DNA from 3 places in the Pantoea sp. X-Soil-YNGN-844 genome. Region 3 is predicted to be linked to each of the others. Evidence: riboswitches for the same ligand, from Rfam matches in the RefSeq annotation. Region 3 holds a riboswitch; each other region holds the start of a gene.

Region 1 (2,261 bases), 440 kb from region 3:
GCGCGATATCAGTGGTCAGCGGGCCAAGCGTGTAGAAGGGGGCTTCATCGCACAGGTCGAGCTGTTCGGTCATATTACGGCGGATCATATGCATCGGCACATGTCCCGGACCTTCAATCATCACCTGAACGTCATACTCCCAGGCAATACGCGTCAGTTCACCCAGGGTTCGTAGTTCGGCAAACTGCGCCTCATCGTTGGCATCCTGAATGGAACCCGGACGCAGACCATCACCCAGCGACAGGGAGACATCGTAAGCGGCGCAGATTTCACAAATCTCCCGGAAGTGCTCATACAGGAAGCTCTCCTGATGATGCGACAGGCACCATTTCGCCATAATCGATCCCCCCCGCGACACAATCCCGGTGAGACGTTTCGCCGTCATCGGGACATAACGCAGCAGCACGCCCGCGTGGATAGTGAAGTAATCGACGCCCTGTTCCGCCTGCTCCAGCAGCGTGTCCCGGAATATTTCCCAGTTCAGCGCCTCAGCCACGCCATTCACTTTTTCCAGCGCCTGATAAATCGGCACGGTACCGATGGGCACCGGGCTGTTTCGCAAAATCCATTCTCGCGTTTCATGAATATAGCGACCGGTAGAGAGATCCATCACCGTATCGGCACCCCAGCGGGTCGACCAGACCAGCTTTTCCACTTCTTCCTCGATAGAAGAGGTGACTGCCGAGTTACCGATATTAGCGTTGACCTTAACCAGGAAGTTACGACCAATGATCATCGGCTCCGATTCCGGGTGATTGATATTGGCAGGGATGATGGCGCGTCCGGCAGCGACCTCCTGACGGACAAACTCGGGGGTGATGTCGGCGGGCAGATGTGCGCCAAAACTGTGCCCCGGATGCTGTTGCAGCAGTACCTCACTGCGGATTCGCTCACGGCCCATGTTTTCCCGCAGGGCGATGAACTCCATCTCCGGGGTAATCGTGCCCTGACGGGCATAGTGCAGTTGCGTGACACGACGGCCTGCACGGGCGCGGCGCGGTGTCGGCAGGTGATCGAAGCGCAGATGATCCAGCCCCTCGTCAGCCAGCCGCTGCTGGGTATAGCCCGAGCTGTTCTGTTCGAGAAGCTCACTGTCGTCGCGCTCAGCAATCCAGCGAGCGCGCAGCTTTTCCAGACCACGATGCACATCGATCTGCGCCGCGGTATCACCATAAGCACCCGCCGTGTCATAGACCGGCACCGCTTCATTTTTCTCATAGAGAGGTTGTTCTTTGCTGCCGCCGATGTGGGTCGGGCTTAGGGTGATTTCACGCATCGGCACGCGAATATCTTCCCGGCTGCCGGTAATCCAGATGCGACGGGACTGGGGAAAAGCACTGCCGCTTTGCAGGGAATCGATAAATTCCTGCGCCTGGGCACGTTGTTCACGACGGGTCATTTTTGGGTCAGACATAGCAATCTTCCTGTTAAGGGGGAACGATGCTTGTCCGGAGTTCGGAAGGAGTAACCGTATAGACAGCACAGGCATGCTGGCATACAGAGAATTTTTACTCTTGTTCCCTACGCAGGTTCTAACCTGGTCAGGTTCCGCGGATCCCGAATTAACGGTCTCAGCCCAACTGGGCACTCCGACAAGAAGCAGTTTTTACGCGGGTGTCTGATAACAGACCCGGGCGTAAAAACCTTACATTTCAACGCTAAAATAAAAAAGGTTCTTTGGAAAGTACTCCTCAGAACCTGTTCAGCATAAAAGGGCTACGGGATAATCTCAAGCCCTTTGCCGTTGTTAACCATCAAGCCGGACGCGCGATATGGCTGTCATTCGCCACTGGCGGCGTAGCAAGCTGGTTATCCCAGGCCAGCTGGATCAGCTTATCTTCCAGCGTAAAGCGTGATTCCAGCACTTCGCCCACTTCGGAGAGTGCCTGCTGGAAGGTCATGCAGTTTTCATCGTCAATCGCCTGCTGCAGGTGACCGTCATACAGCTGCATCAGACGCTCAGTATTCGCTTCCAGCGGAGGGTAGATCTGCGCGGCAGCGATCATCGGGCTGTCGCCACTCATTTCGCTGATTACGCGCTCATAGATACTGAAGTGACCGGCAGAAAGATAGTCGACCAGGCCGTGACAGAAGTTGTCGAGCGCCTGCTCGTCAAGACGCGTCAGCGCCTCTTTTTTAGGTTTAAGACCGACCAGGTGATAATAGGTCACCAGTAGCTGGCGGCGCGCTTCAAGCCACGAATCGACCAGTTCATTACTGCCACCTACGCGTTCAGCCAGGACGTCTAACTGGTTAAGCAT
Region 2 (2,261 bases), 2.0 Mb from region 3:
CCGCCTGGCAGCCGAGTGCCAGCAAGGCCCGTCCCTGCTCGCGCATCTCCGCCTCATCGGTGGCGATAGCGCAATCCAGCAACGCCGCCGCTTCCGGCAGATTAGGGGTGATCAGCGACACCTGTGGTAATAACTGCTCACGTACGCTGGCCACGGCGTCTGGCGAGAGCAGCGCATCGCCACTTTTCGCGACCATCACCGTATCCAGCACCACAAATGGGATCTCAGCACGCCTCAACCGGGCCGCAACCTTTTCCACAATCGCCGTTTCAGACAGCATGCCGATTTTTGCGCTGTCGATACGCACGTCATCCAGTACCGAATCGAGCTGGGCAGCCACAAAGTTCGGTTCAATGCGATAAACCGACTGTACGCCCTGCGTGTTCTGCGCCACCAGTGCGGTAATCACACTGGTGCCATAAGCGCCCAGGGCGGAGAAGGTTTTCAGATCGGCCTGAATACCTGCGCCGCCGCTGGGATCGGTTCCGGCAATCGTCAGAGCATTAATGCGCTTCATGCTCCACCTCCAGCGTCCAGAGTGCATCAATAAATGCGGTGGCAAAGCTGCCCGGCCCGGCTGCCTGCGCCGCCGCCTTTTCCCCCGCCTGGGCCATGACCTGACAGGCTGCCGCCACGTTCATCAGCCGATCGCCCGGCAGAGCACTGAATCCCGCCACTACGGCCGAAAGTGCGCAGCCGGTCCCGACCACCCGCGTCATTAACGGGCTTCCGCCGCTGATGGCGAGGATTCGCTGACCGTCGGTGGCATAGTCCACTTCGCCGGTGACAATGACCAGCGTGTGCCAGGTCTCAACGAGTTGCTGTGCCGCATCGAGTGCTGCATCCGCCTGATGCAACGTATCGACACCGCGCCCGCCACTGGCCTGCTGCGCCAGCGCCAGAATCTCTGACGCATTACCGCGGATCACCGCCGGTTGCTGGCTGAGCAGCTGCTGACAGAAGTCACTGCGCAACGTCAGCGCGCCGACGGCGACCGGATCGAGTGTCCAGGGGGTACCCGCCTCACAGGCGGCGGTGACGGCAGCCTGCATCGCCTGCTGACGCTCGCGGGTTAAGGTGCCGACGTTAATCAGCAACGCATCGGCAAAGCGGCTGAACTGTGCCGCTTCGTCAGCATCGATCACCATTGCCGGTGAGGCATTGAGTGCCAGCAGGACGTTGGCAGTGAAATTCTGGACCACGTCATTGGTCATGCAGTGCACCAGCGGTGACTGACGGCGGAAAGTGTGCAGAACGGGCGCGAAGTGCGCAGCAGAAAGGTGTTGAGATTGATGTGTCATCGTAGCTCCCAACCGGCGAACAAGAAGGCGAATGCGGTCAGGCATCAGACTTCCCTACGCTGGCATTATCCAGATCAGGTAATACGGGTATTTCTCAGCCTTCACAAAGAAGGGCACCCCGAGTCGTGTTACGGCTTGCAGCATAGGAGGGCTGTGCAGCGAAAGCAAGCGACGCAAGCCTGGAAAATAATCGGAACTGGAACAATTCACATGATCCCGATCAACTCTCAGCAGTACAAAAAAAGGCTTAATGCTGCGGGTTAACGAGATACCTCTTTATAGGTAGCCCTGTTTATTACCCTGACGGGTAATATTTTCCGCAGGGATTCTGGTAACCCTATAATAATTAACCTGCCCGCAGCATCATCGTAAAAAACACTTTATTTCAGTGAGTTAATAAACTTCTGGAGCGGAACTTCATACTATTCAGGATGTATGATGCGATTATCAGCGCTTATTCCTCACCGCCATCGATGGCTGGATATTATTATTGAACGTCGGGGTGCTATCGCGCCAAATGGCAGATCTTATCTTTCCACCTATATTTCCGCACACTGTGCGGGCTGCGGCGAAATCATTCATCGCGTCTATTATCGCGATATCAGTGACCAGCAGGCACGCCGCTGGTTAGGCTAGCGTCCCTGCTGCGCTCAATCCGGACACCGTTATAGTTAACAGTTAGTTAGCAATTTGTTAGTCTGGTAACTAATCATCGTCTGACCAGACTCTCCCTATGCCACTGCTGTTTGAAAGCCTTAGCCATCAAATTTATCTGTCAGCTCCGCTGTTTATCCTGATTTTGCTGGGATACTGCCTGACGCGCCTCGGAAAATGGCCCGCCAGCATCAGTGAAGGGATGAACCGCTTTGTGTTTAACGTCGCGCTGCCCTGCATGCTGTTTCGGGTGATGAGCACCTTCTCGCAAAGTCCGCCGGTGGATGCGCGTCTGCTCCTGGCCTT
Region 3 (2,261 bases):
CAGGCAGCAGCGACAGCAGGGCGGAGAGCAGCGCCTGAGCGAAAGAGAACGCGATAACGTGATGCAGGTAGTCATCCTGCAGCACGCCGCGTAAGTCCGTGTCCGGTGCGGCGCTCCAGAGTGCACCGAAGGCCAGAAACGCCACGAGGGTCAGTAACACCGTGGCGAGGGAACCGGGGATCAGCCAGCGCGGCATCAGCGGCTGACGGCGCGTTGCCACTGGCTAATCCAGCCCGAACGCTGGCTGGCAACCTCTTCCGGCGAGAACTGCAGAGCAGTGGACGGCACGCTGAGCGCTGCGAAACCGGCAGGCAGAGGCGTGTCGATCACCGGGTACATCCAGTTGCCGGTTGGGATGGTGCGCTGGAAGTCAGGCGAGACCATAAACTTCATGAACTGCTGTGCCAGAGCGGGCTGTTTGCTGCTGGCTAACTGCGCGGCCACTTCAACCTGCAGATAGTGTCCTTCGGCAAAGGATGCGGCAGCATAGTTCTCTTTCTTCTCTTCGATGATGTGGTAAGCCGGTGAGGTGGTGTAGCTCAGCACCAGATCGCCTTCGCCCTTCAGGAACAGGCCATAGGCTTCACTCCAGCCTTTGGTCACCGTCACGGTTTTCTGCGCCAGCTTTTGCCACGCCTGCGGAGCCTGATCGCCATAGACCTTCTGCATCCACAGCAGCAGACCTAAGCCGGGCGTGCTGGTGCGGGGATCTTCGTAGATCACCCGCCACTTCTCCGGACTGTCGACCAGCTCTTTCAGGCTTTTTGGCGGATTTTTCAGCCGGGTTTTGTCATAGACAAAGGCGAAGTAGCCATAATCGAACGGCACGAAGGTTGTGTTGTGCCAGCCATCGGGCAGTTTTAATGTCGAGGTGTCGACCTGACTTTCGGCAAACAGGCCAGTTTTTTGCGCCGCCTGCACCAGATTGTTATCCAGTCCCAGCACCACATCCGCTTTACTGTTTTTGCCTTCCATGCGCACGCGGTTCAGCAGTGACACGCCATCTTCCAGCGTGACGAATTTCAGCTCGCAGTCGCACCGTGCTTCAAAGGCTTTTTTCACTGCCGGGCCAGGGCCCCAGTCGGCGGAGAAGGAGTCGTAGGTGTAGACCGTGAGAACCGGCTTAGCCGCCAGAACGGGGGCGGAGAGTAACAGCAGCACCGGCAGAACTTTGTTTAACACTTTGCGCTCCTTCAGGAGAATAGGGGATGAGTCGCAAAGGATCTGAGCACAGAGGCCTCTCAAATCCCTACGTCGGTATTAACCGAATCAGGTTCGACGGGTCTCTCTCAGCGGCTTGCTTGTGGCAGGCCGCACCCCGTTGAGAACGTCACATTCTAGTCATTTCAGCGCCGGGGCGAAAGCGTCACAGCGCCGGTGGCGCGAACCAGGCCGATTTAAAATCAAACCAGCCCAGGGTATTCATCCGCACGCCGCGCATACTGCGTTGTCCTTCAAGCAGCAGCCAGTGATGAAACAGCGGATGCAGACCGGCTTCTTCGACCAGTTGTTTGCTCCATTCGGCCAGCGGCAATGTTTTCTCACGCCAGCGGGCCGCATCGCCGTGCCAGTCGATCGGCAGACAGTGATGCAGCAGTGGAATCTCATAAAGTTGCGCGAACAGGGAATAATTGAGCGGCAGGGTAAAGTTCACGCTGCCCAGCCAGATATCACTTTCCGCCTCGCCCTGATACCAGCTTTCGTAGCTGATCTCGCGTGTCTCCAGCGTGACGCCATGCGCTGCCAGCAGCGGACGCAGCGCGTTGGCGATGCCCTCATGCTCCACATGCTGACTGTACCAGGTCAGCGTCAGATGGGTTAAGCCGGGCGGTTTTTCCACGGGCGTCAGATCGCGCCGGTGGTGCCAGCGCGGTAACAGGCCATACGCCGGAAACCAGTAACGCTGATAACCGACACCGGCGTGATTGAGCAGGGCGATGGGGTTAAACAGGTAACTGACCCAGCGCCGCACCGCCTCGTTGCGACCCTGCTCTGAACGCTGATCGAACAGCAGATAGTAGCAGCCCTCTTCAAGGCGGCTCTCCTCCTGAATCTCATCAATGCTGTCACCCTGCAGTCGGACACCGGCATAGACCAGCTCATCGCTGATGTCGGGCAGGACCCAGATAGAGACATCATCAATCAGGGCGCGAAAACCGAAGTAGTCATCAAACGCTTCGATCTTCAACTGGCTCTCCTGATTGCGGATTACCCGGTAAGGACCGGTGCCAACCGGCTGACGGGCAAAATCACGCAGTGTC

Evidence for each region. A riboswitch is a leader RNA that binds a small molecule or an ion and turns the genes downstream of it on or off. The one in region 3 is predicted to bind thiamine pyrophosphate.
Region 1: another riboswitch for thiamine pyrophosphate. It lies ahead of thiC (phosphomethylpyrimidine synthase ThiC); the one in region 3 lies ahead of thiB (thiamine ABC transporter substrate binding subunit).
Region 2: another riboswitch for thiamine pyrophosphate. It lies ahead of thiM (hydroxyethylthiazole kinase); the one in region 3 lies ahead of thiB (thiamine ABC transporter substrate binding subunit).

What each region holds. Positions count from the first base shown of each region.
Region 1 covers NZ_AP036007.1:270,953-273,213, forward strand. The annotation lists gene thiC (phosphomethylpyrimidine synthase ThiC) at 1-1,414, opposite strand, end outside; TPP riboswitch at 1,502-1,602, opposite strand; gene AC6I8C_RS01170 (Rsd/AlgQ family anti-sigma factor) at 1,755-2,261, opposite strand.
Region 2 covers NZ_AP036007.1:2,696,478-2,698,738, forward strand. The annotation lists gene thiD (bifunctional hydroxymethylpyrimidine kinase/phosphomethylpyrimidine kinase) at 1-517, opposite strand, end outside; gene thiM (hydroxyethylthiazole kinase) at 504-1,301, opposite strand; TPP riboswitch at 1,336-1,432, opposite strand; gene AC6I8C_RS12590 (hypothetical protein) at 1,740-1,937, shown strand; gene AC6I8C_RS12595 (AEC family transporter) at 2,035-2,261, shown strand, end outside.
Region 3 covers NZ_AP036007.1:706,017-708,277, forward strand. The annotation lists gene thiP (thiamine/thiamine pyrophosphate ABC transporter permease ThiP) at 1-220, opposite strand, end outside; gene thiB (thiamine ABC transporter substrate binding subunit) at 196-1,182, opposite strand; TPP riboswitch at 1,229-1,331, opposite strand; gene sgrR (HTH-type transcriptional regulator SgrR) at 1,367-2,261, opposite strand, start outside.